DNA from 3 places in the Brucella sp. NBRC 12950 genome. Region 2 is predicted to be linked to each of the others. Evidence: predicted binding sites of a transcription regulator. Region 2 holds the regulator's gene; each other region holds the start of a gene.

Region 1 (10,842 bases), on a different contig from region 2:
GTGTCACGCATATGGTGGCTACGGCGTGTGGCTTGCTTGCCAGCTCATGCCCTTGCAATCGCCAACGGTGAGGTAACGACTTTATCTGCCCATGACAAGAGCCCAATCGCCGCAATATCACTATGTCACGAACATCTGAAACGACATTTCGTTTATGAACCTAAACGCGGAAAAGACTTTTATTTTAAGGCTTTGATACGCAATTTCTATCGCACAGAGGCGCTATCCTGCGTCATCGCGTCCGCTATAGAGCGTTTCCTGCTTCAATTGAAATGCTCTATCCGGCCAATTTTACGCGCATCTACGCCCGAAAACCGATGCCCACTTATTGGGATTCACTCTAATTGCCGCGCAAACGATCAGTTTCGCGACGTTCTTTCTTGGTTGGACGGCCTGCACCGCTTTCGCGTCGTGGCTGTATTGGCTCAGCGACCTGATCTCCCGGTACAGGTTTGGGCGTCATATCTTCATAAAGAAGCTGCGCTTCGGGCGCTGGACCGCGTCGCTCGCCAGGGGCAAGTATCTTGTAAACCAGAATGCGCCGATCAAGCGTGATCGTCAGAACATCGCCGACTTTAACCTGATAGGCTGCCTGCTCAATCTTATCGCGATTGACGCGGACTTTGCCGCCGACGGCGAGTTTCGCCGCCAGCGATCTTGATTTGACCACGCGCGCAAAGAACAGCCACTTGTCGATCCGCTGTCTTGCGCCGTGTTCGCCGGTCATCTTACTTCTTCAACTGCTCCTTGAGCGCCAGAAGCTTGGCAAAAGGCGAATCGGGATCAATCCGTACCGGACGTTCCTGCTCGACGCGCTTGTTGCCCTGATGATTATTGCCATGGTCACGCTTAGGCTGACGATCGCGATTACCATCGCGTGGCTTGCCTTTGAAGCCTTCGCGCTTGTTCTGGCCTTCGCCATCATGGTTGCGGCGATTCTTGTCGAAACGCTTGCCACCACGATTGTCACGCGCGTTCTGGCCTTCGCCGCCTTCCGAACCGCCTTCAGACTTGCGAGCCTCATTGCCCTGGCCACCCTGTGGGCGGTTATGGCGCTGACGGTTCTGGTCCTGATTACGGTTATTACGGCCTTCAAAACGGCCCTGACGCCACAGAAGAACAGGCTTTGGTTCTTCAACAGGCGCTTCAGTAAGCTGAACGGCAGGCTTTTCTTCACCCGAGACTTCCGCTGCAGCAGCAGCTTCAACCGGTGCAGGTACAGGTTCAGCCGCAGGAACAGCAGGCTTTGCTTCGCTCGCAGGTGCGGCAGCAGGAACAGCTGGTTTGAAGACGGTATCTTCAACAACAGCCTCAGCTTGCGCGGCGGCAGCCGCAAATGCATCGAGTTCAGCGAGCTTTGCTGTGACAGCGGCGGCTTCTGCAGCTTCATGGCGATAGCCAAGGCTCTTCAGGATTTCTTCCATATCTTCGGTGGTTGCACCGAGAATGGACATCATCGCCGGCGTGACGATGAAGCGTCCACCATCATAAGCGCCTTCCGGACGGGTACCCGAACCCGGACGCCAGGCAAGAGCCGGACGGATCAGGTCAGCAAGACGTTCCAGAATATCGATACGAACAGCACGACGACCCAGCACGCGATAGCCTGCAAGGCGGTAGAACTGATGATCGAAAGCCGGATCGACGACAACCGATGTACGGCCTGCGGCCAGAACATTGACCACGTCACCATAACCGGCACGTTCGCGACCATCGTTTTTCAATGCCCAGAGCAGCGTGATGAGGCCAGCAGGTGCAGGCTTCAGCAGCATTGGCATGAAAACATGATAGGCACCGAAGCGCACGCCAAGACGGCGAAGAGCGGCACGGGAATCCTGATCAAGACCACGGACTTCTTCGGTCACATCGCGACGCTGAAGAATGCCAAGGCTCTCGACGATCTGGAAAGCCAGACCGCGCGTCATGCCGGTCAGCGCATCGGCGGCGCTGAGATCGGTCAGAGGCTTCAAAATGGTTTCGATATGATGCGCCACAAAACGTTCGATGCGGGCTGCAACCTTGTCGCGTGCCGGACCAGTCAGCTGCTCATCAGCTAAAATGACCGCGCGTGGCTTCAGAACATCGTCGCCTGCAACCAGTGTTGCGACAGTTGCCCCAACCCAGCGCAGAACGCCATCCGAACCGAGTGCGAAGTCGCCGTTGGGAGCAGCAGCGAAACGCTCCGCACGACGATCAAACTCGGCGGCCAGCGCCTTTTGTGCAGCCGTCTTTACTGCCTTCGCATCCGGTCCATCGGACTGAACGTCGGCTGTAAAACGGAATCCTTCCAGTTGCCCGACATTATGGCCTTCGACAATTACGTCTCCGGTCGAGCTGATATCTGCTTCTAGCATGGCATTCTCTCTCAGGCGCCTCATAAGCACGCTTGTCCTGCGGTCTACAAAGCGTTTCGTCAACCTTTCATGCAGCGCATCGGACAATCTGTCCTCAATTTCGCGCGTCTTTTCCTGCCAGTGTGTCGGATCGGCAAGCCATCCCGGCCTGTGCGACACAAAAGTCCAGGTACGGATTTGCGCCACGCGGTGAGACAGAGTGTCGATTTCCCCCTCTGTACTGTCGGCGCGGCGCACCTGTTCGCTCATATAATCTTCATCAACGCTCCCTCGGCGGACCAGATCCTGATAGATGGTTGCTATGATATCGGCATGTTGTGCCGGCGCAATCTTACGATAGTCGGGGAGCGCACAGGTATCCCACAAAAGTTCGATCCGCGCAGGCGAATTTGCAAGCCGCACAATGTCTTCGTCTTTTGACAAATTTTCAAGCGCCTGTTGATCAACAGCAGGCAGCGCCTTGGTCAGTCCTTCAATCGGCGTCGGCGTTTCAAGAGAATAGCGCAACGCACTCAACGATGAAAAATCGAAACGCCCTGTACGCCATTGCATAACTTTCACAGGGTCAAAGTCATGGGCTTCAACTCGCTCGACCATTTCATCGTCCAGCGGACGCACCTGTCCAGTCACACCAAATGTACCATCGCGCAGATGACGCCCGGCGCGGCCCGCAATCTGCCCAAGCTCAGCCGGCGTCAGGTCACGATACTGATAGCCATCGAATTTGCGATTCTGTGCAAAGGCGACATGATCAACATCGAGATTGAGCCCCATGCCAATCGCGTCGGTCGCAACCAGAAAATCGACATCGCCAGACTGGTAAAGCTCAACCTGTGCATTGCGCGTGCGTGGGCTAAGAGCACCCATAACCACCGCTGCACCGCCGCGTTGACGACGGATCAGCTCGGCAATGGCGTAAACTTCTTCCGCAGAGAAGGCCACAATCGCCGAGCGATTTGGCAGGCGGATGATCTTCTTTGAACCCGCATAAGTGAGATGCGACAGGCGCGGACGCGTCACCACCGTAATCCCGCGCAACAGCTTTTCAAGAATGCCGCGCATGGTGCCTGCACCCAAAAGCAGCGTTTCCTGACGGCCGCGCAGATGCAGAATGCGATCGGTGAAAATATGGCCGCGTTCAAGATCGCCTGCCAGCTGCACTTCGTCGATAGCCACGAAAGGCATATCCGTGCGGCGTGGCATGGCCTCGACTGTGCAGACGGAATAACGCGAAGTCGGTGGCGTGATCTTTTCTTCGCCGGTAATCAGCGAAACATTGGCAGCCCCTACCCGCTCAACCACACGATTATAGACCTCGCGCGCCAAAAGGCGCAGCGGAAGACCTATCATGCCACTGCCGTGCGACAGCATCCGCTCGATAGCGAGATGCGTCTTGCCGGTATTGGTTGGCCCCAGAACCGCAGTAACACCGCGGCCGCTCAAGGTCAGCGGCAGATCATGGGCAGGGAGTTGGTTCATGCCAATAATAGAATTCCCGGAACAAATGCCATACGTAAAGCCATGCGTTAGCACTATATGACTTGAGCCGAAAGCGCTCCTGTTAAGTTTCAATCCATGTTTCGGGACGTTTCCGGCACGATCCAGTCTTTACTGTTCTATCCGGAACTTATCTCGCGTGCACCCTGAAAAGAACAAAACGGCTTTCAAATGACCATCCGTTTTAAAACACAGGATTGAAGGTTGGTCTTCCATCAGCCCGCATCTTAACAAACGTGCCTTTTAATAAATAGAACGACTCTGGAACGAATCGGCGACGAATCGCTCACAGAACTTCCTTCGCCTTTTGTTCACGGCAACATATAGTGGCTGAATGCCCAATTCCCACCATATAATGAATCACCTCAGTTAATATTCAGCCCGAAACCAGAACAAACCTGTGGCCGCGTTAACTTTTATCTCGGAAGCCATTCTGCGAGCTGAGGCAACAGATGGTCTATTTATAAAATATCAATATTTCCTGACAGTTAGTTAAAGCTTTCATCACATGAGAACCGATTTTTATTAACCTTCAGGCCAAAGCCGGAACGAATCGGCGACGAATCGCTGATCCGCATATTTTCCGGCTTTGTTCTCACCAGATATAGTGGCTGATCCTATCCAAATACCCTAGAGCGGCAAGAATTCGCCGCTCCGTGACAGTGATGCTGACGCTCGCTGTTAACTTTTAAACCTCTTATACCAAGGCAGCTCAAGATGCTGACGCGTCACGCCTTGAAAAAGTTCAATCGTCACGTGGGCTTAACCAGAACGCCATGAGCCATACCCATGGCGTTCTGGTCTCATGGCGTTTTGGTATTACGACCGCTCAACGCACATAGCGACACCCATGCCGCCACCGATGCAAAGCGTTGCAAGTCCGCGTTTTGCGCCACGACGCTTCATTTCGTATAGCAGGGTGGTCAGCACACGCGCACCGGACGCACCGATCGGATGGCCAATCGCAATTGCACCACCATTGACGTTCACGATCTCTGGATTAATACCAAGATCGCGAACGACAGCACAGGATTGAGCTGCAAAGGCTTCATTCGCTTCAACCAGTTCCAGATCAGCAACCGTCCACCCAGCTTTTTCAAGCGCTTTGCGGGTAGCAGGAATTGGTCCAGTCCCCATGATCGATGGATCGACACCCGCCGTTGCCCACGAAACAATGCGCGCGAGCGGCTCGACACCGCGTTTTGCGGCTTCATCCGCATCCATCAGGACAACAGCCGCCGCACCGTCATTAATGCCGGATGCATTGCCAGCCGTAACCGTGCCTTCCTTGTCAAAGGCAGGTTTGAGCTTTGTCAGCGCCTCGATTGTTGCACCAACGCGGATATATTCATCAGCAGATACAATCGTCTCGCCTTTGCGGCTCTTTACGGCAAACGGAACAATCTCATCCTCGAAACGACCTGCGGTCTGTGCAGCTTCGGCCTTGTTTTGCGATGCCAATGCGAATTGATCCTGATCATCGCGGCTGAGCTGCCACTGCTTGGCGATGTTTTCTGCGGTGATCCCCATATGGTAGCCATTGAAGGCATCCGTCAGGCCATCCTTGATCATCGTATCGATCATCTTGAAGTCGCCCATCTTCACGCCGGAACGCAAATGCGCGCAATGGGGTGCCATGGACATCGATTCCTGACCACCTGCCACAATGATCTTCGCATCGCCCGACAGAATCTGCTGCATACCGAGTGCGACGGCACGCAGGCCTGACCCACAAAGCTGGTTGATCGAGAATGCAGTCGTTTCCTTGGGGCATCCTGCGGCCATCGCAGCCTGTCGTGCCGGGTTCTGCCCCTCGCCTGCCGTCAGCACCTGACCGAGAATGACTTCATCCACATCAGCAGCATCCACGCCTGCGCGCTCAAGAGCTGCCTTGATTGCAGTAGCGCCCAGTTCATGCGCAGCCACATTTGCGAAAGCGCCATTAAACGCGCCCACCGCTGTTCGGGCTGCGCTGGCAATAATTATGGCTTTCTGGCTTTGCGATGCAGTCATTCTTTCCTCCTTGAAAAATCACCGACAGAGAAAGACCAAAACAGACACCTTGGCAAGCTCTGGCGTGTCCGCGGGTTTGGCACCTTCGCTCAAAACGATAATCAGTTTCTTCTCCACACATATAGTTTTCACCATACGTGTCCTTCAACAGTCGTTAGATTAGCTTCATGCAATCAAAGGAGATTTCTATGCCAAGCCTGACATTAGATAATGCCAATGCGATCATTACCGGCGCCTTTGCCAAGGCTGCCGAGTTGCAGTTGAAGCCGATCGTCGTTTCTGTTTTCGACGCAGGCGGCCATCTGAAAGCCTTTCAGCGACAGGACGGAACTTCGATTCTCCGCTTTGAAATTGCATCCGGAAAAGCTTTCGGCGCACTGGCTGTCGGTACTGGCTCACGCTGGCTCCACAATCAGGCCAAAGACCGTCCGCATTTTCTTGAGGGGCTGTCAGGCGTCTCAGGCGGGAGAATCGTGCCCGTGCCCGGCGGCGTGCTGATTAAAGACAGCACAAACGAAATTATCGGCGCTGTCGGCATCTCCGGTGATACATCTGACAATGATGAAGCAGCAGCCGTAGCCGGCATCGAAGGCGCGAGCTTTACAGCCGACATCGGATAAGAAGATCAAAACGCCGCGTATCCCATCAATATACGCGGCGTTTCATAGAATTGTATTGAAGACACCCGAATTATCATTTCAGATTTTTATTCGCAAAATGCGCTATTGCACCCGGCAAGGCATGTTCCACGCTGCCAACAAAAGAAGGTGTATCCGATATAACTTGAATATACCCTTCATTATATAATGTACAATTTACAACATTAAAAAATGAAACACCGGAATTTACAGATAAACCGCCGTTACCGATAATAATTTTGATAACATCATCCATTTTTATAACCCATAAAAAGTTGAATAACTAACAAGGGTGATGCTTCTTAATTTATAAGGCAAAATTGTGATTTTTTACCTTTTGATAAAAAATTGAATAAACATAGAATACTTAGTTGCTATTGCATTAGAACAAAAAAACGCCGCTTCCGGAGACCGGAAACGGCGTTTTTGAAATTCATCTTTCAGCTGCGATGCAGCCTAAGACTATTCCTTAGCTTCGAGGACCTGACGGCCGCGATACATACCGCTCTTAAGATCGATATGATGCGGACGACGAAGTTCGCCCGAGTTCTTGTCCTCGACGTAAGTCGGGGCCTTGAGAGCGTCTGCCGAACGGCGCATGCCGCGCTTCGACGGAGACGTTTTGCGTTTTGGTACTGCCATGGATCCAGCTCCACTGATCGATAAACAAACGTCCGGCACGGCCCCGAGGAGCCTGTCACATCGGACATAATTCCGGAAAGTCACGTGCCTATACACGCTCTCACTGCATTTGACCAGTCAGAGTCTTATCTTTTTTCCTGTCCAGCCGTTTATCGAACGCATGTCACATAGGGCCCAGCCCTGGAAGCGCGCCCGGCAACGATGCGCGAGATACGCTGCATGTTGCGCGTTGGCTTTGCCGGATTGCGCAAAGCGGGATTGGGAAGCGTTACGGCAAGCAAAGCGGCTTGCTGGGCAGTCAGACGTGATGCAGGCCGATTGAAGTAATGCTGAGCGGCCGCCTCGATTCCATAGATGCCCGGTCCCCATTCAGCAATATTGAGATAGATCTCCATAATCCGCTGTTTTGACAGCACGGCATCGGCGACCAGCGCCAAAGGAAATTCGAGCCCCTTGCGGACATAAGACCGGCCGTTCCACAGGAATAGGTTCTTTACAGTCTGCATGGTGATGGTCGATGCGCCGCGGCTTGGACCGCCCTCACCCGCATCATCAAGCACGAGGCTGAGCTGGTGCCAGTCCACGCCGCCATGGCTGCAGAACTGTCCATCCTCAGCCATCATCACCGAATTCACAAGAACAGGTGCAACATCCTCAATGCTCACCCACTGCCGATCTACATCGCGCAGAAGAACATAGTCCTTCACCATCAATGTCGAAATCGGACGAACAAAAGGAACCGAATAGACCAGGATCAGAAAAAGCGGCAGAACCGCAAGCACCACCAAAATCTTGAGCATGAGGGCAATTCTGCCACCCCAAACGGGATCAGCCAAGTAACCGCGACCATCTTTGCTCTTGAGAATGATTTTTGCCACGTCCACCGCCTGTTAGAGCATTTCCAGCAAAAGTGAGAATCGATTTTGCGTTCGAAAATGCGTAAGACAAATAGATAAAGCAGCTCGAGTGTTAGCTTGAACTGCTTTAGCCCCATTCAAGCGACATAAACTATTCCTTAACAATAATGAACCTGATTCCATAATCAGCCGCAGGAATTCAGCGACCAAATTGAGCGCTTTATGGCTCAAAATCCGCTGTTTGATGACCGCTTGATGAAAAAGCCTGTGCTGATCGATGTGGCCAGTTGACCAAATCAGCGCTTTCGTCCATCCCCTTTAGACATGGAAAACGTGTCTGTCGATTTTGCTCAATCCCTGAACCTACGCGCGCTCGAAGTCGAGACAATGCTGGTTGGGCTTCTGGATCTTCGTTTGCGCACCGGCGAAGTGGCTCGCCCCGAGCGACTGCTCGCTGCCATGCGTCATGGCGTGCTGAATGGCGGCAAAAGACTGCGTCCCTTCTTGGTCATAGAAAGTGCAGCCCTTTTTGGCCAGCATGGCGATGCGGTTCTGCGCGTGGCATCCGCGCTTGAGTGCATCCATTGTTATTCGCTCGTCCATGACGATCTGCCAGCGATGGACAATGATGATATGCGGCGTGGTCAACCGACCGTACACAAGGCTTTTGATGAGGCCGCAGCGATTCTCGCGGGCGACAGCCTGCTGACCTACGCTTTTGACATCGTGGCCTCAGACGAAACCGATCTTCCCGCCAGCATTCGCATCGAGCTGGTCTCGGCTTTGGCGCGGGCTTCCGGCATTGGCGGCATGGCCGGTGGTCAGGCGCTTGATCTGATGGCAGAAGATAACAAACCCGATGAAGCAGGCATTATCACGCTGCAAGCCATGAAGACCGGTGCGCTGATTCGTTTTGCCTGTGAAGCCGGAGCGATCATTGCAGGTGCATCGCGCGAAGACCGCGAACGCATGGCGGAATTCGGTTCGGCCATCGGTCTCGCCTTCCAACTTGCCGACGATCTTCTTGATGTAACTGCCGATGCGGCGATCATGGGCAAGGCAACAGGCAAGGATGCGGCGGCAGGCAAAGCCACGCTCGTTGCGTTGCATGGCATCGACTGGACGCGCAAGCAGCTCTCCGGTCTGGTGGCTCAGGCGGAAAGCCTGCTGGAACCATTTGGCGAAGATGCAGTGATTCTCAAACAGGCCGCTCGCTTCATTGCAGAGCGACAGAGCTAAAGCGCATCCCGAAAAATGTGAAACGGCTTTCGGACCAGATGCACGTCAAAACCAACTCTTAGAGATCGTCTTCACGCACTTTGATGATGGCAACGTCATCGACCGAGAGCTGACGGCCATCAAGTGCACGCACCTCAAGCTTCGCCACGCCTTCACCATTGATGGTATCAACCAGTTTTGAATGCGGCTCATCAGGCGCAAACAGATAGTTCTCGCCCCATTGCCGCAGGGCAACGACAACAGGCAACAGATCACGACCCTTGTCGGTCAGTCGATATTCCTGATGTGCGCCGCCATTGGGATCGGACACCATCTCCATAATGCCCTCGCCCGTCAGCTTGCGCAGCCGTTCAGCCAGAATGTTACGCGCGATGCCCAGATTCTTCTGGAAGGTGCTGAACCGCGTTACTCCGTCAAAAGCTTCACGCACGATCAATAGTGACCACCAGTCGCCGATCACATCCAGCGCACGCGCACTTGGGCAATAGTCACCTTTCAGGCTCTTTTTGCGAACCATGTTTACTCCATGCATTGCAACTTGGTTGCAATATAAAACCAATCACGCTAAAAGCAAAATGGTTTCATTTTAAAACCATTTTGCAGGAGCCAATCATGCAGTCCTATCCCAGCGCGGCAGCACCGTCTGCCGCGAACGACCTTGTGCGCCCTTCGCTTTCCCGAGCGACACTGCTGCTGTTTGCCATTGCCAGTGGCCTCGCTGTGGCCAATGTCTATTTCGCGCCTCCGCTTCTTGATGTGATGTCAGATGATATGGGGCTTAAACGTTCGACAGCGGGCCTTATCATTGCGTCAAGCCAGGTCGGCTATACAATCGGCCTCATTTTTCTGGTGCCCCTTGGCGATCTTTTCGACCGGCGAAAACTGATTCTCGCGCATTTCCTGCTGTCGGTCTTATCGCTTCTAGCCATTGGCTTTGCAGGAACTGCTACCATGTTGTTGCTGGCAATGGCCACGACGGGGCTTCTGGCTGTCGTCACACAGGCACTCGTTGCCTATGCGGCGAGCCTTGCCGATCCGATGCGGCGCGGTCATGTGGTGGGGATTGTCACAAGCGGCATCGTACTTGGCATATTGCTGGCACGCGCCATAGCTGGCGCGCTCACCGATATTGGCGGATGGCGCAGCGTTTACTTCAGTTCCGCAGCACTCACATTGCTGATTTCGCTTCTTCTCTGGCGCAACCTGCCACAACAGAATCGTCAAACGACAAGCGTCTGCTACCCCGCGCTTATTCTGTCACTTGTAACGCTGTTCCGCTCCGAACCCGTGCTCCGTGTCCGCGCAATCATTGCCATGCTGATCTTTGCTGATATCACCACGCTGCTTGCGCCGCTCGTCATGCCCCTCAGCGCACCGCCTTTTGAATTGAGCCATGCGCAAATCGGACTGTTCGGCCTGGCCGGAGCCGCAGGTGCGCTTGCCGCTTCTCGTGCGGGAACGGCTGCCGACCGCGGGCAGGCTCAGCGCATGACCGGCATCGCGCTCACGCTGATGCTATTATCGTGGATACCAATTGCCCTGCTCGATTATTCACTGCTCTGGCTGATTGCAGGTGTGCTGGTCATCGATTTCGGACTTCAG
Region 2 (10,842 bases):
TCTGGCAATGCAGCGCTGAGCGCTGGCAAGTCGGAAGTGAGCGCAACAGATTATCGCTTTGCTTACGAGCAACAGCTGATGCGTCTGTCGCAGCAGTTCCGTCAGCGACTGACCCGCGAACAGGCACAACAGTTCGGTGTCGACAATCAGGTTCTTGCACAGCTCGCAGCTGGCGTTGTTCTGGATGAAGAAGCACGCAACATGCAGCTTGGTCTTTCCAAGGATGGCATTGCGCGTCTGACCGGCGAAGACCCATCGTTCCAGGATGCCAGCGGCAACTTCAGCCGCGCACAGTTCGATGCAGTTCTGCGCCAGTCAAACATTCGTGCGCAGGACTATCTCGATAACCGCGCGAAAGTTGCTCGTCGCCAGCAGATTGTTGAAGCAGCAACCGACGGCATGAAAATGCCAAACACCATGCTCAAGGCGCTTGCTCTTTATCAGGGTGAAAGCCGCAGCGCGGATTACATCACAATCCCGGCTGAAAAGGCCGATGCTGTTCTAGCGCCTTCCGATGACGCTCTCAAGGCTTACTTTGAAGAGCACAAGGATGAATACAAAGCTCCGGAATACCGCAAGATTACCTATGTGAAGCTTGAGCCGTCGGACATTGCCGATGCTGCTGCTGTCACGCAGGATGAAATCAAGGAATATTACGAAAAGAACCAGAGCCGTTTCAGCACCACTGAAACGCGCACCATCGAACAGCTGAACTTTGCTGATGAAGCAGCTGCTACGGCCGCACAGCAGAAAATCGCAGCAGGCACAAGCTTTGTCGATATCGGCAAAGAACAGGGCAAGAGCGAAGCTGATCTGGTTCTCGGAACCTTCGAAAAGACCGCTCTTCCAGATGCAATTATCGCAGAAGCAGCATTTGGCCTTAATGAAGGCGGCGTAAGTGACGTTGTTAAGGGCGCATTCGGCCCGGTCATTCTCCGCGTTACCAAAGTTAATCCGGCAAACACCAAGTCGCTGTCGGATGTTGAAGGCGAAATTCGCGATACCGTTGCAACCAACATTGCAATCAGCAGCATCAACGGCATTCACGATTCCTATGAACAGCAGCGTTCAGACGGCGCAAGCATGGCCGATGTTGCCAAGGGTCTCAGCCTCAAGACCGTAACTATTGACGCGATCGATGCCGAAGGCAACGATCCAACTGGCAAAGCAGTTGAACTGCCAAACTCCGAAGCGCTTCTCGCTGCCGCATTCCAGGCAGAACAGGGCTTCGATAACGATGCGCTCACCATGGGTAACACCGGTTATCTCTGGTACCAGATTGATGGCACCACCCCTGCCCGCGACCGCACCCTTGATGAAGTTAAGGACAAGGTCATTGCAGCATGGAAGGGCGAAGAAGCCGTCAAGCGTTTGAACCAGCGTCTGGAAGAGCTGAAGAAGCGCCTGGATGGCGGTGAGACGCTCGATGCGATTGCTGCTGAAGCTGGCCTTGAAAAGCAGACCAAGCGCGGCATCACCCGCAACACTAACGATGCGGATTTTGGCTCGGCTGCAACCGCTCAGGTATTCCGTGGCGCAAACGACCACACCGGTACAGCGGCTGCGGCATCTGACGATGCGCAGATCTTGTTCAAGGTTGTTGAAGTCACCGAACCAACCGCTGCAGGTCCGGAAGCAATTCCTGAACAGCAGCGGACCTATCTGTCAACGACACTCACAGATGATGTTCTTGAACAGATGGTTGGCGAACTGCAGAAGCAGTATCCGGTGCGGATCAACCAGACCGTCATCAACAATGCATTGGCCTTCTGATCAGCGGCGGACATGGAATAATGGCTGACTTAAAACCCTATATCGCCAAGGCTGCCTCCGGCAATCCGTTGTCGCTCGAGGATTCCAAGGCAGCTTTCGACATCATGATGTCCGGACAGGCTACGCCGTCACAGATCGGCGGCTTTCTGATGGCTCTGCGTGTTCGCGGTGAAACAGTGCCGGAAATAGCCGGTGCTGTTTCATCTATGCGCTCACGAATGCTTCCAGTTTCCGCTCCGGCGGGCGCTGTAGATATTGTCGGCACTGGCGGAGATCAGTCCGGCTCCTACAACGTTTCCAGCTGTTCCGCCTTTGTCGTGGCCGGTGCAGGCGTTCCGGTTGCAAAGCATGGTAATCGCGCTCTCTCTTCCAAATCAGGTGCAGCAGATGCGCTGGCAGCTCTTGGTGTGAACATCGAAGCCGATGCAAACACGATTGGCCGCAGCATCAATGAAGCCGGTCTTGGCTTCATGTTTGCGCCGATGCACCATTCTGCGATGCGTCATGTCGGACCATCGCGCGTTGAACTCGGCACCCGAACGATTTTCAATCTGCTCGGTCCGCTTTCAAACCCGGCAAGCGTCAAGCGCCAGCTGGTTGGCGTGTTCTCGGCAGAATGGGTTGAGCCTCTGGCTCAGGTTCTCAAAGAACTGGGCTCTGAAACCGCCTGGGTGGTCTATGGCGATGGTCTCGATGAGATGACCACGGCAGGAACCACAAAGGTTGCAGCACTTGAAAACGGCACTATTCGTACTTTTGAGATTACACCGGAAGACGTTGGCCTTCGTCGGGTCGATATGTCGGAGCTCAAGGGTGGAGAGGCCGAAGTTAACGCAAAAGCGCTGCTTGGTGTTCTTGAAGGTGCACAGAACGCATATCGCGATATTGTGCTCTTGAACTCTGCCGCAGCTCTGGTGATTTCCGGCAAGGCGAAAGACCTGAAGGACGGCATTGCTCTTGCAGCGCAGTCCATCGACAGCGGAGCAGCTTTGGCCGTTCTGCAAAAGGTCATTGCTGTGTCAAACGATAACCCGCTCTGACGGAGAGGATCAAACCATGTCCACCGACATTTTGCGGAAAATCGAAGCTTACAAGCGCGAGGAAATCGCTGCTGCCAAGGCTCGTCTTCCACTCGAAGAAGTGAAGGCGCAGGCCAAGGATCAGCCTGCAACACGCGGTTTTCTCAAGGCACTGGAAGCCAAGCGCGCAGCCAACAAGTTCGCGCTCATTGCTGAAATCAAGAAGGCGAGCCCTTCCAAAGGCCTTATCCGCCCTGATTTTGATCCGCCAGCGCTGGCCAAGGCTTATGAAGACGGCGGCGCGGCCTGCCTGTCCGTTCTCACAGATGCGCCATCTTTTCAGGGCGCACCGGAATTTCTGACAGCGGCACGCAATGCCTGCTCGCTGCCCGCCTTGCGCAAGGATTTCCTTTTCGACACCTATCAGGTCTATGAAGCGCGCAGCTGGGGTGCAGATTGTATCCTCATCATTCTGGCAAGCGTCGATGATGATCTGGCCAAAGCGCTCGAAGAAACCGCTTTCGAACTCGGTATGGATGCTCTCATTGAAGTCCATGACGAAGAAGAAACCGAACGCGCGCTGAAGCTTTCATCGCGTCTTGTTGGCGTTAATAATCGCAATCTGCGCACGTTTGAAGTCGATCTTGCTGTTTCCGAACGCCTCGCAAAGATGGTGCCTTCGGACCGTCTTCTGGTCGGCGAAAGCGGCATCTTCACCCATGATGATTGCCTGCGTCTTGAAAAGTCGGATATCGGAACATTCCTCATCGGCGAAAGCCTGATGCGCCAGGATGACGTTGCTCAGGCGACCCGCGAACTTCTGACCGGCAAGGTGTAAGCCATGACAGCCAAACTCACCCATATCGACCAGACTGGCGCCGCCCATATGGTCAATGTCGGCGATAAGGCTGAGACTGAACGCCAGGCAACGGCTGAAGGTGCAGTCAAAATGAAGCCAGAAACTCTGGCTCTCATTCTGGAAGGCAATGCCGCCAAAGGCGACGTTATCGGTGCTGCCCGCCTGGCAGGCATTATGGCTGCGAAGAAGACTGCTGATCTCATTCCGCTTTGCCACCCATTGATGCTGACAAAGGTCTCGGTGGAAATCGAACCGGATCAATCACTTCCCGGCCTACGCGTCTCTGCGACTGCGAAGCTGAAAGGCCGCACAGGGGTTGAGATGGAAGCGCTGACTGCCGTATCAGTCACCTGCCTGACCATCTATGACATGGCAAAGGCCGTTGATCGCCACATGGAAATTACCGATATTCGCGTTTCCGCAAAAAGTGGTGGCAAATCAGGCGACTGGACAGCCTGATTTTCAAACGAACTTGCGGCAAATCAATTCATGGCCGCAGTTAATCTGCTTTAAGCAGCGAAGCATTTCCAGCATGAGCATTTAGCAGCCTGTGTGAGATAATGCGCAGAACAAGCGAAATAACGAGATTATTTTCTACGAGAGGAAGCCAATGTCCCTTCTCCCGGTCGATGAAGCCCTTGCACGTATCCTGAGCTCGGCAGAGCCACACGGTTCTGAGCAGGTTCCTTTGACTTCAGCCGGTGGACGCGTCGTTGCTGAACCTGTGAAGGCTCACCTTCTGCAACCTCCCTTTGATTGCTCTGCCATGGATGGCTATGCGCTGATCTCACCTGAAAATATCAGCTATCCGCTTGAACTCACCGTAATTGGCGAATCAGCAGCCGGTAAGCGTTTCGATGGGCAGCTGGGCGAACGTCAGGCGGTCCGCATTTTCACCGGCGCACCAATGCCAGCAGGCGCTGATAGCATCGTTATCCAGGAAGACACGGAGCGCTCCGGCGACAAGCTGACGATCCGGCAAGGTCTCGATAAAGGCCGCCACATTCGTCGTGCAGGTCTCGATTTTGCACCGGCCAATGTTGTTCTTCCAGTTGGAAAAGCACTCGACGCCCCGGCACTTTCCCTTGCTGCGGCCAGCGGCAACGCAGCCATCTCGGTTTTCAAACAACCCCGCATTGCAATACTCGCGACAGGAGACGAGCTCGTACCGCCCGGTACGGCTCCCGGCCAGGACCAGATTGTCGCCTCCAACAGCGTCGGCATCGCCGAAATCGTTCGCCGCGCAGGCGGCAGGCCTGAAGATATGGGCATCATCATCGACGACCCTGCGAAGATCGAATCCGCAATTAGTGCCGTTCTCGAAGATGGCATCGATGTTCTTGTGACGATTGGCGGCGCGTCGGTTGGAGATCGCGATTACGTTCACGGGGCTTTACAGAATTGCGGCGTCGATCTAGACTTCTGGAAGATCGCCATGCGCCCGGGTAAACCGCTGATGTATGGCCGCAAGACGGTTTCGGGTAAAACCGTGCATGTCATCGGCCTGCCGGGTAATCCGGTTTCAAGTCTCGTCTGCAGTCTCGTATTTCTGCGCCCATTGGTGGCAAAGCTATCGGGCACTGACTTAACTGCAGATATTCGTCCCGCGAAATTGGGTCAGCCAATGAATGCAAACGATCATCGTAGGGACTTTGTTCGTGCGACGGTAGAAAAGGCAATCGACGGCACATTGATTGTAAAGCCATTTCCAGTTCAGGATTCTTCGATGCTTTCTGCTCTTGTGCGTTCCAATGCACTACTGATCAGAGAAGAAAATGCGCCAGCTGCAGCGCTTGGAGATCCTTGCACAATATTGATGCTGTAACGAACGGCATCAATTCCCGCCCTCATTAATCATTTTAAAACCATTGCAGAACAAGACTGGAACATATAGTGTTCGTTCTGGTTTTGTTTTTATTTGATTCTGGTTTGGAGGGTGTAGCGCATGTTGACCCGTAAGCAGCACGAGCTTCTGCTGTTCATTCATGAACGTCTTAAAGAGACGGGCATCCCTCCGTCTTTTGACGAGATGAAAGAGGCTCTCGATCTAGCCTCGAAATCGGGCATTCATCGCCTCATCACGGCATTGGAAGAACGTGGCTTTATCCGCAGACTTCCTAACAGAGCACGCGCTCTGGAAGTCCTGCGGTTGCCAGATTCGATAGCACCGGGCTTGAACTCGCAAAAGAAGTTCGCTCCGAGCGTCATCGAAGGAAGCCTTGGTAAAGCTCCCCCTCCTCCACCGGCGCGCCCTGCTCCGGTCATGGCGGACAATGATTCCTCAACAATGGTTTCTGTGCCTATGATGGGACGCATCGCTGCCGGTGTGCCGATCTCGGCTATCCAGAATCAGACACATTCACTGAGCCTTCCTCCGGAAATGCTGGGTGCCGGTGAACACTACGCTTTGGAAGTCAAAGGCGATTCGATGATCGACGCCGGTATTTTCGACGGCGATACAGTCATCATTAAACGTGGTGATACAGCCAATCCGGGCGAAATTGTCGTCGCACTGGTGGACGACGAAGAAGCGACATTGAAGCGTTTTCGCCGCAAAGGTGCTTCCATCGCATTGGAAGCAGCAAACCCGGCTTACGAAACCCGCATCTTCGGACCTGATCGCGTGCGCGTTCAGGGCAAGCTTATCGGTCTGATCCGACGCTATTAAATGTTACACATAACCGCTGCACTTCCGTGAGATATGTGGCGGTTAATGTTCATAGTATTTCCGGCAAAAGTGCGAAGCGTCTCCGCAGGGAAATCAGTTCGCCGGACTGATTTCTTTTTCTGCTGCGATGCGTCGGATAATGCGTAAAGACAATCAATTTCAGCGGTTCCAACGATTCATTCTTAGCTGGAATGGCTGTAAGTCTGCCAGAAAACCATGAACTAGAGTGGCTCTGATTTATCTGTAAAAGCTGGAGCCGCTTCGAGCTTGGAGTTCTTTTCAGAGCCAGCCTTCTTTTGATATTCGCGCTCAGCTAGCCCCCGCGCTGCTCGCGAATAAAGACGATGAAGGTGCCAAGGCCTCGCGGGCGCATCAATGGCAAAGCTCAGATCATCTGCATAGCCGGCTAATTTACGAGGTTTTGCCGGTTCGAATCGGTAGATCTTATCTTCGTTGTCGACTTCATGGACAGCCGAAACTGTTGCAGCTTCGCCTTTCGAGGGCTTTTTCTGCCCCAACCTGAGTTCAAGCGTTCCTTTTAAGGCAAGCTCTTTTCGATCCACCACGAGCACATCAGGGCGCTCGCAGCTCAGATTTTTGCCTGCTATCGCAAGAACGACGATGTCGCCAATATTGCAGGCGATGTCCTTCATTTCCTCCTGCGCGGTATAAGCAAACATCCGCCCGTCCCGCAAAGGGATCGTACACAGTCCCTCTTCGCAGACAAACGCATCAGTGGCGGATACCAGCTTCTGCTTTTTTATAATCTGCGGCGGAATAAACGTTTCGATCAAATAGGCTGTCTGCCAGTTTTGACCTGTGAATTTTGGCGGTCTGCTGCGATTGGCTGCGAATTTACCATCAGGCAAGCGCACGGCCACAAATTTTGCATCCTCGCTAACGAGAATATCCGGCAATGGCGTTCGTATAAAAACGACAAGCCCGGCAATGACAAAAGGTAAAGCCAGCCATCGCAACCGGGTCGTGGAAACAACCGCGATAACAAGCGCTACAGTCCAGAGGATAAGCGTGCTTGCAGGCATGACGCCGGGATTACCGTCAGGAGAAAAGCTAGCGACCAGACTTGCAATATGCCTGACCAATAGGACACCAAATCCCATGATCTGTAGTGGCAGCCAATCAAGCTGCAATGGCATCATCACCAAGCTCAGCACTGCAAAGGGCATCACAAGGATCGAGATAACCGGCAAGGCCAATACGTTTCCGACAAGGCCTAAGGGTGCGGTGTTGTTGAAATGATAGGCGGCGAATATTCCGCTCGCTATACCGGCAACAATCGATGTTGCTCCTGTCGCCACCGCAGGAATGAGCATTTTTGATACGAACCCGCGTGGGTTAGAACGTCGATTTTCATTGGCCGTTTGATTACGTGCTTTCCTGTCGCTCCACCATGCAAATGCAGCAATCAATCCCGCAGTCGCCGAAAAAGACATCTGAAAACTCGGACCAAGAATTTCATGCGGAGAAATTGCAATCATCGCGACAGACGCAATCGCCAAATTGCGCATACTGATGGCAGCACGGTCATCCAGCAATGCGCAGAGCATCACGACAATCATGACGTAACTGCGCTGTGCTGCAACATCCGCACCCGACATGGCGAGATAAAATGTGCAGCTTAGAAGCGAGAGAAAAGCCGCAAACTTTTTGACCGGATATCGGGCGCTAAACCCCGGCATCAGAGCAAACAGCGATCTCAACGACATCATCACAACGCCAGCGGCCAGCACCATATGCAGGCCGGAAATTGACAGGATATGCGCCAGACCTGCCTTGCGCAGATCCTCATTCGTTTCTTCGCTGATCCCTGCTCGCTCACCCGCTATGAGCGCAGCGGCAACACTGCCATCCTCACCAGAGAGCACTTCCGCAATACGTTCGGAAACATGCACGCGTAACTGAGCAATGGAACTCGCAATTTTTGCCGTCATGTCGGTCGGTCCTGGCACATCGGCAATCTTTGGTGTTCCAAGAAAGAAACCGTTGGCACCGATACCGCCGAAATAGGCATGGAAGGCAAAATCGTAATTCCCCGGCCGCACAGGTCCCGAAGGCACCCTCAGGCGCGCAAAGCCGGTTAGCCCGCTACCAATAGTCGTCTTGGCCGGTATGTCGCGTGCAGTAATGCGGATGCGGTGCGGTGCGTAGCGAAGTTTCGGCCTTTGCGTTTCAAGCAGATCAAGCGTCACACGCCAACTGCCATTGTCGCGATATTCGAGACCAGCCACTCCGCCGGTAACGTGCGTTGCAACCTCTGAACCCAACAATTGCGTGCTTTGTCGTTCAGTCTCAAATTTCCCCGCTATCATGCCAAGCTGCAGAGCCACGACGAGCGTCAGCAATTGCGATAGCAAGAAGCGTTTGCGCACAAAAAAACGCAATATAAAGACCGCTGTCACGATCGAAAGGAGCGGCACCCAGTCAGGCTCGAAAGAAAGCGTGAAATAGACAACTGCTCCCACACCCATCATCACGGGAAACAGAAGGAAGAATATCCCGCGCCCCACTTCCCGACTCAGCGCTCTGCTTAAGTTCAACCACGCGGCGTCTAGTAGAACGCGCGCGCGTTCAGAAGGCGTTAGAACTCGCTCTGGCAGGGCAATAGGATAAATTTTTTCGTGTTCATCCGGAGCCCACGGAGCGGGCATCAAAGCGCGAGCCAAACCATCTGGCATGTCTTTGACAAATGTCCGTTCGCTGATCTCCTGTGCTTCCCTTGTGCCCGTCATGCCCCCGCCTGACTGCAAAAGTGCTCCCCGCTAACCTAAAGAAGAATACCGGATCGGTGCGAAAGGGACGTCAAGCCCTTGCGCGCTGTGCTACCTATGCTACATGAACGCCAGCCAAAATCGAGAGGGTTCGCGTCGAGAACCCCGATTGCCTGTAGAACACAATCAAACGGGCACTATATACTCTAATTCTGCCTCGCCCTCGGCGTCCTGCCGCAGTCCCGCGAGGCTCTGACACAGTGGAGCTGTCATGTCGAAACCGGTCGTCACCCGTTTTGCCCCTTCGCCCACGGGTTATCTGCATATTGGCGGAGCTCGCACGGCTCTTTTTAACTGGCTTTACGCAAAGCACACCGGCGGCAAGATGCTGCTGCGCATCGAAGATACCGATCGCGAACGCTCCACCGATGCAGCCACAGCCGCAATTCTGGACGGCCTGAACTGGCTTGGTCTTGATTGGGATGGCGATGCAATTTCTCAGTTTGAGCGCGCTCCACGTCACCGTGAAGTGGCCGAAGAACTGGTTGCAGATGGCAAAGCCTATTATTGCTATGCAACGCCGGAAGAGCTCGAAGAAATGCGCGAAAAGGCACGCGCTGAAGGTCGTCCGCCGCGCTATGATGGCCGCTGGCGTGACCGCGATCCTTCGGAGGCACCTGCAGGCGTAAAGCCCGTTATTAGAATCAAGGCACCACGCGAAGGTGAAACCCTTGTACGCGATGCTGTTCAGGGCGATGTTCGCTTCCCGAACAAAGACCTTGATGATTTCATCATCCTGCGCTCCGACGGCACACCGACCTATATGCACGCGGTTGTCGTGGACGACCACGACATGGGCGTCACCCACATCATTCGTGGCGACGACCATCTGACCAATGCGGCACGCCAGACCGTGATCTACGATGCGATGGGCTGGGAAGTCCCTCAGATGTCGCATATTCCGCTTATTCATGGTGCAGACGGAGCCAAGCTCTCCAAGCGTCATGGTGCGCTGGGCGTCGATGCCTATCGCGCCATGGGTTATCTGCCGGAAGCGCTTCGCAACTATCTCGTCCGTCTTGGCTGGAGCCATGGTGACGACGAAATCATGTCGACCGAACAGATGATCGAGTGGTTTGACGTCACCGACATCAACAAAGGTGCTGCGCGCTTTGACTTCCAGAAGCTCGAAGCCATCAACGGCCTTTACATGCGCGCAAGCGACGACAAGGCTCTGTTTGATGCGCTGATTGCCGTATTGCCGGAAATCGAAGGCGGCAAAGAACTGGAAGCCTCCCTTGATGAAAAGGGTCGCGCTCAGCTTCTCACCGCAATGCCGGGCCTTAAAGATCGCGCAAAGACACTGGTGGAGCTTGCTGATGGTACGAAGTTTATCTTCGCAAAGCGCCCGCTTGTATTTGATGAGAAGGCCGCATCTCTGCTTAACGACGAAGGTCGCGAAGTTCTGAAAGCTGTCCTTCCGCATTTGGAATCAGTCAGCGAATGGACCGTAGACGCGCTCGATGCGGCTGTTCGGGCCCATGCAGAAACAGTAGGCCTCAAACTTGGCAAGGTAGCACAACCACTGCGCGCTGCCCTTACGGGTCGGGCTACATCTCCGGGTGTATTCGACGTACTGTTTGTGCTCGGCCGTGAAGAGTCACTTGCACGCATAAAAGATCAAATCGTTTGAACTGTTAGCATTCACGCTGACGTGACAAATCGGACTTAATTAGACCAAATTACGCATTGCATCGCAAAATCATTGGGATAGTTTGGCGGGCGAAATCGTTT
Region 3 (10,842 bases), on a different contig from region 2:
CGCGTACACGATAGCCGCGCTTGGTGAGGCTTGCTACGACCGCGCGCCCAACAAAGCCGGAGCCGCCGAAAACAGTGACCAGCTTTGGTCTGTTGTGAACTTCGTTCGGTTCGGTCTTCATCCTGAACTCCTGCATGAAAGCCTGATTATAACGCCGGATATGATGCCCGAGTTTATCATTGCGGCATGTTTTCTGGCGGTGATTTATCGCCTTTTGGCAACAACGCAAAGGGGACTTGTTGTCACGACTGCGACAAAGGCCGCTTTTCCCGTATTAAACACGCAATACCGCTTTGAGATTTCGCGGCTTACTGGTAAATCGCGCGCATGAGCACACCACTTGACCATATTCGAAATTTTTCGATCGTCGCCCATATCGACCACGGCAAATCGACGCTGGCCGACCGCCTCATTCAATTGACGGGCGGGCTGGACACGCGTGAGATGAAGGACCAGGTCCTCGACTCGATGGATATCGAGCGCGAGCGCGGCATCACCATTAAGGCCCAGACCGTTCGTCTTAACTATAAGGCGAAGAACGGCGAGGACTATGTGCTGAACCTCATCGACACCCCCGGACACGTCGACTTCGCCTATGAAGTCTCGCGTTCGCTGGCTGCGTGCGAAGGTTCGCTTCTGGTGGTGGATGCCTCACAGGGTGTTGAAGCGCAGACGCTGGCCAATGTCTATCAGGCCATCGACAACAATCACGACATTGTTGTTGTGCTCAACAAGGTTGATCTTCCAGCAGCAGAGCCTGAGCGCGTTCAGAGCCAGATCGAAGAAGTGATCGGCATTGATGCAAGCCGCGCCGTGATGATCTCGGCCAAGACTGGCCTCGGCATTCCTGATGTGCTCGAAGCTATCGTCGAGCAGCTGCCTCCTCCGAGAGAGGGCGACCGCAATGCGCCGTTGAAGGCGATGCTGGTCGACAGCTGGTATGACAGCTATCTCGGCGTTATTGTTCTGGTCCGTGTTATCGACGGTGTGCTGAAAAAGGGCCAGACCATCCGCATGATGGGTACGGGTGCGAAATATCCGGTAGAACGGACCGGCGTATTTACGCCGAAAATGGTTCAGATGGATGAACTCGGACCGGGCGAACTGGGTTTCATCACTGCTTCCATCAAGGAAGTGGCTGATACCCGCGTCGGTGATACCATCACCGAAGATCGCCGCCCGACAGCAGCGGCTTTGACGGGCTTTAAGCCAGCGCAGCCGGTTGTGTTCTGCGGACTGTTCCCGGTTGATGCTGCCGACTTTGAAGACTTGCGCGCTGCCATGGGCAAGCTGCGTCTTAACGATGCGTCGTTCTCGTTTGAAATGGAAACGTCTGCAGCGCTCGGTTTCGGCTTCCGCTGCGGGTTCCTGGGGCTTCTGCATCTTGAAATCATTCAGGAACGTCTTGAGCGTGAGTTCGATCTCGACCTCATCACGACGGCACCTTCGGTTGTCTATCGTCTGAACATGCAGGACGGCTCGCAGAAAGAGCTGCACAACCCGGCTGATATGCCGGATGTTGTGAAGATCGATGCAATCGAGGAGCCATGGATTCGCGCAACCATCATGACGCCGGATGATTATCTCGGCGCGATCATGAAGCTCTGTCAGGAGCGCCGCGGCCTCCAGATCGATCTGACCTATGTTGGCCCGCGTGCGATGATCACCTATGATCTGCCGCTCAACGAAGTCGTTTTCGATTTCTACGATCGTCTGAAGTCGATCTCGAAGGGTTATGCTTCGTTCGACTATAATCTCTCGGATTACCGTGAGGGCGATCTGGTCAAGATGTCGATCTTGGTCAACGAAGAACCTGTGGATGCGCTTTCGATGCTGGTTCACCGCTCTGCTGCTGAAAAGCGTGGCCGTGTGCTTTGCGAAAAGCTCAAGGAGCTGATCCCGCAGCATATGTTCAAGATTCCTATTCAGGCAGCCATTGGCGGCCGTATCGTGGCGCGCGAAACCATTTCAGCGCTGCGCAAGGACGTGACGGCCAAGTGCTACGGCGGCGATATTTCGCGTAAGCGCAAACTTCTGGACAAGCAGAAGGAAGGCAAGAAGCGCATGCGCCAGTTCGGCAAGGTGGAAATCCCGCAAGAGGCCTTCATTCAGGCACTCAAGATGGGTGATGATTAAAAATACAATGAGGTGCCTTTGGGCACCTCTTTTTTGTTTTGATATTATTGTTGGACAGAAACCGAGACAAATTTGATGGATATTTTACCTCGCATTTCCATCACTTACTGCACGCAATGTAACTGGATGCTGCGGGCTGCATGGCTGGCGCAGGAGCTGTTGCAGACATTCGGGCAGGACTTGGGCGAGGTGGCATTGCGGCCCGGCACAGGTGGTGTGTTTGAAATCCATCTGTCTATGCCGGGCGGTCAGGATGAACTCATCTGGGAGCGTAAGCGTGACGGCGGATTTCCAGAAGCCAAGGTATTGAAGCAACGCGTGCGTGATCTGGTCTGGCCTGATCGCGATCTTGGTCACTCTGACACGACGTCGAAACCTGAATAAGACAAAGCCCGCAAGTTGCGGGCTTCTTTGTTTGGTAGAATTTGAAGCGCGTTTCGATCAGAGTGGATCAGATCGTCGCTCTAAATCTTCGCTTTAACGCTCATCTTTATCCGAAAAATGTTTCACACTTTTCCGGATGCGCTCTAATCCTCATCCACCACGCGCAGGCGCATTTGGGTGGGAGCGTTATCCGACTGTCGCGTCGGTCGCTGGGGCTCTTCAGCCGGTGCCGGGCCAAATTCCAGTGCTTCGATCTTCGCACCGCGCTTGGTGACCTTATTGGAAGACACCAGAATGTCGTCAATATCCTTATTGGCCTGCACAAAATGGGTTTGCAGCTTGCGCACACGCTCATCAAGGCGGCCTACATCTTCCATCAGACGGATCACTTCACCCTGAATGACATGCGCCTGTTCGCGCATACGAGCATCTTTGAGGATCGCCTGAATAACCTGAATGGACAGCATCAGGAGCGATGGCGAGACAATAACGATCCGCGCCCGGTGTGCGCGCTGGATCAGCGCCTCGAAATGCTCATGAATATCGGCAAAAATAGATTCCGATGGCACGAACAGGAAAGCCGTATCCTGTGTTTCGCCAGTAATCAGATATTTGTCAGAAACATCCTTGATATGCACTTCCATATCGCGGCGGAACTGTGCAACGGCTGTCTTGCGCGCTTCCGGCTGTTCCGTTTCGCGCATGGAGTTCCATGCTTCAAGCGGGAACTTCGCGTCGATGACCAGTGAAGGCGCGTTGTTTGGCATCTTTACAAGGCAATCGGGGCGCGTGCCGTTGGATAGTGTCGCCTGAAACTCGTAAGCGCCCTGCGGTAGGCCATCGGCAATGATCGCTTCCATGCGCGACTGGCCAAAGGCACCGCGCGTCTGCTTGTTGGCAAGGATCGCCTGCAACTGCACGACCTGACCGGCAAGCGACTGGATATTGTTCTGCGCTGTGTCGATGACTGCAAGACGCTCCTGCAGTTTTGCGAGGTTTTCATGTGTCGAACGGGTCTGCTCGGTCATGGTCTGGCCGATGCGATGTGTCATACCGTCGAGCCGTTCACGGATCGACTGGTTGAGCTCTGCCTGCCGTGAACCGAACACTTCGGCCATGGTTTGCATCCGGCCCTGCATTTCGGATTGTGCTTTGAGAATCTCCGCCATGCGATATTCCGCATCACGCGCACGGTCTTCAGCCTGTGCTTCCGCAACCGCGCGAAGACGTGCAGAACGCGCTGCCGCAATGAGGAAAATGGCGAGGCACAGGACCAGCACGACAATGCCCGCAAGGAGAATATCTCCCAGCGTGAAGGAGGTTGCACCAAGCTGCAAAAGCGGTTCGTTCAAGAGATTCTGGTTTTCCATTGCGCAAGCTTAACTGATTCGTGTCGCCTTGATGAGATCAAAACAAGAACATTTTGCAAGTTACAATTGACGATTCTCGCGCAAGCGATTACGTGAAGCGCATGTCTATTAAACCGCTCATCATCCTTCCCGATCCCGTCCTGCGCCAGCTTTCCAAGCCTGTCGAGCGCTTTGACGATCAGTTGCGCAAATTTGCCGGCGACATGTTCGACACCATGTATGACGCGCCGGGCATTGGCCTTGCCGCCATTCAGGTGGGCGAGCCTCTGCGGATGCTGGTGATTGATCTCGCCAAGGAAGACGAGCCGAAAGCGCCGCATGTCTTTATCAATCCGGAGATTGTCGCCTCATCGGACGAACGCAGCGTCTATGAAGAAGGCTGTCTTTCGATCCCGGATTATTATGCCGAGGTCGAGCGGCCTGCGACCATCAAGGTCAATTATTTCGATGCGGACGGCAAGGAAAAATCGATGGAAGCCGATGGGCTGATGGCGACCTGCCTGCAGCATGAAATAGACCATCTCAATGGTGTGCTGTTTATCGATCATATCTCCAAGCTCAAGCGCGATATGGTCATCAAGAAGTTCAAGAAGCTCGCCAGCCAGCGTGCGTCAAACAGGGCGTTGTAATGCGGATTGTCTTTATGGGGACGCCGGATTTCTCCGTGCCAATCCTCACAGCCATCATCGGACAGGGTTATGAAGTCGTTGCGGTTTATTCGCAGCCACCGCGTCCGGCTGGCCGTCGCGGACTGGAACTGACCAAGTCGCCTGTGCATGAAAAGGCCGAGGAATTCGGCATTCCGGTTTTCACGCCGAAAAGCCTGAAAGGCACGGAAGAGCAGGACGTTTTTGCAAGTCTCGAAGCGGATGTGGCAATCGTGGTGGCCTATGGCCTGCTGCTGCCACAGGCCATTCTCGATGCGCCGCGTTTGGGTTGCTATAACGGTCATGCGTCGCTTCTTCCGCGCTGGCGCGGGGCTGCTCCCATTCAGCGGGCCATTATGTCTGGCGATACAGAAACCGGCATGATGATCATGAAAATGGATGCGGGGCTTGATACGGGTCCTGTCGCCATGGCCGAAAAAGTTGCGATCACGCCGGACATGACTGCAGGCGAGCTGCATGATCGTTTAAGCCTTATCGGTGCTGACCTGATGGTGCGTGCGCTCGGTGCGCTTGAGCGCGAAAGTCTCACACTTCAGTCGCAGCCAGAGGAAGGCGTGACCTATGCCGCCAAGATCGATAAGGCCGAAGCGCGTATCGACTGGTCGAAGCCTGCGAAGGACGTTCACAATACGATCCGTGGCATCTCACCATTTCCGGGCGCCTGGTGCGAGATGGAAATCAACGGTGTCGTTGAACGTGTCAAACTCCAGCGCTCCACATTGGGCGAGGGAAGCGGCGCTCCGGGAACCGTACTTGATGATCGCCTGACGATTGCGTGCGGAGAGGGTGCTGTGCGGCTCGTAACGTTACAACGTTCAGGTGGTAAGCCTTTGCCCGCGCAGGAGTTTCTGCGTGGAGCGTCTGTGACGAAGGTTCTCTGAGCGGTGCCTCGTTACAAGATCACGGTCGAATATGACGGCACGCCCTATGTCGGCTGGCAGCGGCAGGAAAACGGGCATGCCGTGCAGAACGCGATTGAGCAGGCGTTCAAGAAGTTCTGCGGAGAAGATCTGACGTTGAGTGCGGCAGGCCGCACCGATGCAGGCGTTCATGCGAGCGCGCAGGTCATTCATGTAGATCTGACAAAAGATTGGGGTGCTGCGAAAGTGCGCGATGCGCTCAATGCGCATCTGGTGATGGCGGATGAACGCATCAGCATTCTCAATGTCGAGAAGACGACGGATGCTTTTGACGCGCGGTTTTCGGCGCGTGGCCGGCATTATCTTTATCGCATTCACAATCGACGTTCGCCGTTGGCAATCGATTATCAGCGCGTGTGGTGGGTGCAGAAGCGCCTTGACCACGAAGCGATGCATGAGGCTGCAAAGCGGCTTCTGGGTGAGCATGACTTCACGACATTTCGCGCAACGCAATGTCAGGCAAAAAGTCCGGTCAAGACACTCGACCGGCTGGATATCACGCGCAATGGTGACTATGTCGAAATGCGCGTTTCAGCGCGTTCGTTCCTGCATAATCAGGTGCGTTCCTTTGCAGGAAGCCTGATGGAAGTTGGCGTTGGCCGCTGGACGGCTGATGATCTGCAGTCAGCACTTGAGGCCAGGGACCGCAAAGCCTGCGGTCAGGTCGCGCCGCCCTATGGCCTCTATCTGATCGGCGTTGATTACCCGTTTCCGTTTTAGAGCGCCTTTCGATCTGATTGAATCAGATCGGCGCTCTCATTCTTTGTTTAGGCGCGCATCTTGTCCGAAAACCGTTTCACAGTTTTCGGGATGCGCTTTAAAAACTCTCCGCACCAATCCCGATGCCGAAGAGTTGTTGCAGGATCACTGTAATGAACAGTGAGCCGAAGAACATGCAGGCAAAGAACGGTGCGACATAGGCGTGTGGACGTTGCAACACAATAAAGGTTAACCGGTAGCTCAGGATAATCGATATGCCGAAGAGCACGAATGCAAGCAGCGTCGCGACATCAAGAAACCCCGGAAAGAACAGCTGCAGCAGCGTGATTGGCGCGAAAAGCCATGCAAGAAGCGCGCTGCCCCAGTTGGTTGCAATCACATAAGCAGCGTAGCGCTTTGCAATGCCTATACGTTTGGCAAGCAGGCCGACAATAACAATCGGTATCACCCATGCTGCGATATCGACGGTTGCTGCACGAATGACGATTGCCAGGCGAAGGCCAGCTTCTTCGCGTCCGGCCGTGAGGTCAGCCGAATAGGCAACCCAGGTCGCCAGAAGCGGCGGCAGAGCAACGACAATCGCATAGAATGATGTCCAGAAATCTTCTGCGGAGATATCGAGATATGCAAGGCCGTCTTTGCGGCCAAGCATCATCTTCCAGACGCCCGTGAAGTATCTGAAAATATTATCCAGATTGGGCATGTAATTCCTTTACCCAAAGAAATCAGCGATGAAACGTTCGTAAATCTGTGTCAGTCCTTCGAGGTCGGCAAGAGCCACGCGTTCATCGACCATGTGCATGGTCTGTCCGACGAGGCCAAATTCCACCACCGGGCAATAATCCTTGATGAAGCGCGCGTCCGACGTGCCGCCTGATGTGGAAAGCTTAGGGCGTTTGCCGGTGACAGCTTCCACTGAAGAGGTCAGTGTTCCGATCAGCTTCTCATCGCGGGTCAGGAAGACATGGCTCGGGTGTTCACGCCATGTCAGTTCATACTTGATTGGCGTTCCACGGCCCGGGCGCAGACGGTCGTTGCGCGAAGCCTTTTCGAGACGCGAGACGATCTCAGCTTTCAGGCTGTCTGCGGTCCAAGTATCGTTGAAACGGATGTTGAAGGAAGCGGTCGCCTTGTTTGCAATCACGTTTGTTGCTGTGTTGCCCACATCAACCGTCGTCACTTCCATATTGCTGGCCTGAAAATCATCCGTGCCTTCATCGAAAGCCGGATAAAGCAGGCCGTCGATAAGCGTGGTTACACCGCGAACCGGATTTTCTGCCAGATGCGGATAGGCAGCATGACCCTGCACGCCATGCACTGTGATCGTGCCGGAGATTGAGCCACGACGCCCGATCTTGATCATGTCGCCGAGCGTGTCCGGATTGGTTGGCTCGCCGACAAGCGAAGCATCCCATGTTTCGCCACGATCCTTGGCCCATTGCAGCAGCTTTTCTGTGCCGTTGATTGCCGGGCCTTCTTCATCGCCTGTGATGAGGAAGGAGACACTGCCCTTGAGGCTACCGTGCTTTTCAACATGTCGTGCGACAGCAGCCACAAAGCAGGCAATGCCACCCTTCATATCGACTGCGCCGCGGCCATACATGATGCCGTCTTCGATAGCGGCGGAGAAAGGCGGATGTTTCCAGTCGCTTTCATTGCCCGGAGGCACGACATCGGTGTGGCCGGCAAACATCAGATGAGCACCGTTACCGGATTTACGCGCATAGAGGTTTTCGATGTCCGGCGTGCCTTCTTCAGTGAAGACGGGGCGCTGAACGGAAAAGCCCATTGGCTCAAGCATCGCTTCGAGTGCCGTAAGCGCGCCGCCTTCAGCGGGCGTTACGGAAGGACAGCGGATGAGAGCGGCGAGGTTATCGGCAGGATTGGTAGGAAGGCTCATGATGTCAAAGCTTCATTCTGAGAATCGTATGGGCTTGAGATTAGATCGGGAAGCTCCCAGATGAAATAGCAATCGCCTCTTTAGATAAACAAGTTCGAGGACGCGCAAAAATCGCAGCTTTTCTCAGATCGTTGCAATTCGGGAATGAAATTTCCTTGACCAGAGGGGCTTTGTCATCGTTAGTTAAAAAAAGGTTGATAGCGAGATCCGGAAAACGGACCGGTCACCGGGGAATTGTTCCAAGGGACATTTTTAATAATGGGAATCCGTCATGCGTCTACTGATTTCTGCGGCAGCAGGTATAATGGCTTTATCCGGGGCGACGCTGGTTCCGGCCAAGGCAGCTCAATGGAGTGAAGCAGGCGGGATTACCAGTATTCCATACGGTCATCTTGATTATTGCAAACGTAATCCGCGTGATTGCGGCGCTCATCGTGCTTTGGCGCCGATGAAGCTAACGCCGGATCGCATGAAGCTTCTGCAGAGCGTGAACGCATCGGTTAATGCGGCGATCAAGCCCGTGTCCGATCAGGACAATTACGGCAAGCGCGATTATTGGACCATTCCCCGCAATGGGAAGGGTGACTGTGAAGATTATGTATTGATGAAGCGCGCCAAGCTGATGGCGCGGGGCATCAGCCCATCGCAGTTGCTCATTACCATGGTGCAGGGAAGTGAGCCGCATATCGTGTTGTCGGCAAGGACGGATCACGGTGATTACATTCTCGACAATATGCGCGGGGAAGTGCTGCCGGTGGAGAAGACCTCCTACCGTTATATCAAGATGCAATCGCCAGCCAATTCCGGCCAGTGGGTCTCGATTGCGGGACGTTCGGTAGCTGTTGCTAATAATTAGGGCCGGTGGCCAGTTTTTGACTGAGCTCCAAATCGGCATGGCAATTACAAAGTTTAATAGGGTCGCGTCTCGCGGCCCTATTTTATTGTGAGCCTCTTGTTGTGTTGGAAGAGGGCGCTTCGTTTGATTGTTTTGCGGTTTGCAAATCGTGGCAACGTTGAAACGATCAGCCACACAACTGTCGCCAATGGGCCTCATTGTTCGCTATTATTATACAGTGATTGCAAACAGTCTGTTCAACGAAAATGAACAAAAATACCTATATAACAGTTCTGTGAATGCTGATATATGATTTAACGTGCTGTTTCTAATTAATAATTTTCGTTTTTATATCCAATTTCGAAAAAATTGGCTGCACGAATGTGTGATTAAGAAAACATTTTCGTGACTGGAACTTTCTCCCACTGTCACCCATTTGAGATGCATGAGGACGACGCATAGAACGTCGCCCATCTGACTAAGGAGATAGAAAATGAATAAGTTTGTTCTTGCTGCTGCTGCTCTCGCACTTAGCGCCGGTGCTGCTTTTGCTGAAAACCCACGCGTAGGCGAACCAGCCGACCTTTATGCAAATGATCGTACTCCAGTTGCTGCTCAGCGCGTTGATCACACCGCGACTGCTGCAATCGGCCAGTCGACCTACATGGATGGTTCTGCAAACCGTTTCGGTGATGCATCGCCTTCCAGCTTCTCGAACTAAGCGTTCGATAGTGAGCTTTGCTATCCCGGTCTGATTGCAGATCGGAATAGCAAGACATGAAGGCAGTGAGTGCGGCCTCCCAAGGTTCTTGCTGCTGGATTTACATACTCAACGATTTTAACGAATCTCCCCGGAGGATGGCTTCATGTCATCCCGGAGTCCCCGAAGGGAAAGGCAAGTTGCCATCCGATGGGGTGATATAAGGATTATGAAAATGAAGAAGTTTGCTCTTGCTGCCGTAGCCGTTGCCCTTAGCGCCGGTGCTGCTTTCGCTGAAAACCCACATGTTGGTGAACCAGCTGATCTTTATGCAAACGATCGTACGCCAGTTGCAACACAGGGCGTTGATTACACCGCTCCTGCTTCGATCCAGAACCAGACCTATAGCGACGGTTCTGCACACCGCTTCGGCGATGCATCGCCTTCGAGCTACCAGAACTAATCATTCTGGCAGTGAAACTAAAAAAGGCGAAGCTCTCGGGCTTCGCCTTTTTGTTTGATGCGAGTGCATACTGAAAAGTCTGAAGCGGTTTCAATGATTTGGTATTCGCTGAAACCGCTCTATGCTGGCAAATTATACCAAGGCGCTAAGATGCTAACGCATCACGCCTTGAAAAAGTTCAATCGCCACTCGGGCTTAACCAAAACTCCATGAGTATGACTCATGGAGTTTTGGTATTAGTCGCGCAGCAGCTCGTTGATCGAAGTCTTCGAGCGGGTCTTTTCATCGACGCGCTTGACGATCACGGCGCAATAGAGGCTTGGACCCCAATTTTCGCCCGGAACGTTTTTGCCCGGCATGGTGCCTGCAACAACAACCGAATATGGCGGTACTTCGCCGTAGAAGATTTCACCAGTTGCGCGGTCAACGATCTTGGTCGATTTGCCGATGAAGACGCCCATGCCGAGCACGGCACCCTCACGAACGATACAACCTTCAACGACTTCCGAACGGGCACCGATGAAGCAATTGTCTTCGATGATGGTCGGGCCAGCCTGCATTGGCTCCAGGACGCCGCCGATGCCGACGCCGCCCGACAGATGCACATTCTTACCGATCTGTGCGCAGGAACCAACCGTTGCCCATGCATCGACCATTGTGCCTTCATCGACATAAGCGCCGAGATTGACGAAGGATGGCATCAGGATCGCGTTTGGCGCGATGTAAGCCGAAAAGCGAACAACTGA

What was found. Region 2 encodes LexA, which represses DNA repair genes until DNA is damaged. Its sites were predicted from a motif close to TGTTCNNNNTGTGTTCNG; they were not measured.
Region 1: the regulator LexA is predicted to act here: its motif matches at 4,103-4,120, upstream of QSJ70_RS19480 (helicase-related protein).
Region 3: the regulator LexA is predicted to act here: its motif matches at 3,924-3,941, upstream of def (peptide deformylase).

Annotation. Positions count from the first base shown of each region.
Region 1 covers NZ_BSQC01000012.1:87,840-98,681, reverse strand. The annotation lists gene QSJ70_RS19485 (RNA-binding S4 domain-containing protein) at 341-727, opposite strand; gene QSJ70_RS19480 (helicase-related protein) at 729-3,833, opposite strand; gene QSJ70_RS19475 (acetyl-CoA C-acetyltransferase) at 4,671-5,864, opposite strand; gene QSJ70_RS19470 (GlcG/HbpS family heme-binding protein) at 6,053-6,484, shown strand; gene QSJ70_RS19465 (hypothetical protein) at 6,558-6,758, opposite strand; gene rpmF (50S ribosomal protein L32) at 6,965-7,144, opposite strand; gene mtgA (monofunctional biosynthetic peptidoglycan transglycosylase) at 7,294-8,022, opposite strand; gene QSJ70_RS19450 (polyprenyl synthetase family protein) at 8,326-9,240, shown strand; gene QSJ70_RS19445 (winged helix-turn-helix transcriptional regulator) at 9,299-9,757, opposite strand; gene QSJ70_RS19440 (MFS transporter) at 9,853-10,842, shown strand, end outside.
Region 2 covers NZ_BSQC01000001.1:527,864-538,705, reverse strand. The annotation lists gene QSJ70_RS02615 (peptidyl-prolyl cis-trans isomerase) at 1-1,773, shown strand, start outside; gene trpD (anthranilate phosphoribosyltransferase) at 1,794-2,813, shown strand; gene trpC (indole-3-glycerol phosphate synthase TrpC) at 2,830-3,630, shown strand; gene moaC (cyclic pyranopterin monophosphate synthase MoaC) at 3,634-4,110, shown strand; gene QSJ70_RS02595 (molybdopterin molybdotransferase MoeA) at 4,262-5,476, shown strand; gene lexA (transcriptional repressor LexA) at 5,597-6,319, shown strand; gene QSJ70_RS02585 (ComEC/Rec2 family competence protein) at 6,541-9,069, opposite strand; gene gltX (glutamate--tRNA ligase) at 9,320-10,741, shown strand.
Region 3 covers NZ_BSQC01000019.1:41,908-52,749, reverse strand. The annotation lists gene QSJ70_RS24400 (complex I NDUFA9 subunit family protein) at 1-121, opposite strand, end outside; gene lepA (translation elongation factor 4) at 328-2,136, shown strand; gene QSJ70_RS24390 (Rdx family protein) at 2,212-2,520, shown strand; gene QSJ70_RS24385 (DNA recombination protein RmuC) at 2,664-3,890, opposite strand; gene def (peptide deformylase) at 3,992-4,519, shown strand; gene fmt (methionyl-tRNA formyltransferase) at 4,519-5,439, shown strand; gene truA (tRNA pseudouridine(38-40) synthase TruA) at 5,443-6,198, shown strand; gene QSJ70_RS24365 (hypothetical protein) at 6,296-6,901, opposite strand; gene dapE (succinyl-diaminopimelate desuccinylase) at 6,911-8,098, opposite strand; gene QSJ70_RS24355 (transglutaminase-like cysteine peptidase) at 8,403-8,954, shown strand; gene QSJ70_RS24350 (hypothetical protein) at 9,427-9,654, shown strand; gene QSJ70_RS24345 (hypothetical protein) at 9,869-10,096, shown strand; gene dapD (2,3,4,5-tetrahydropyridine-2,6-dicarboxylate N-succinyltransferase) at 10,333-10,842, opposite strand, start outside.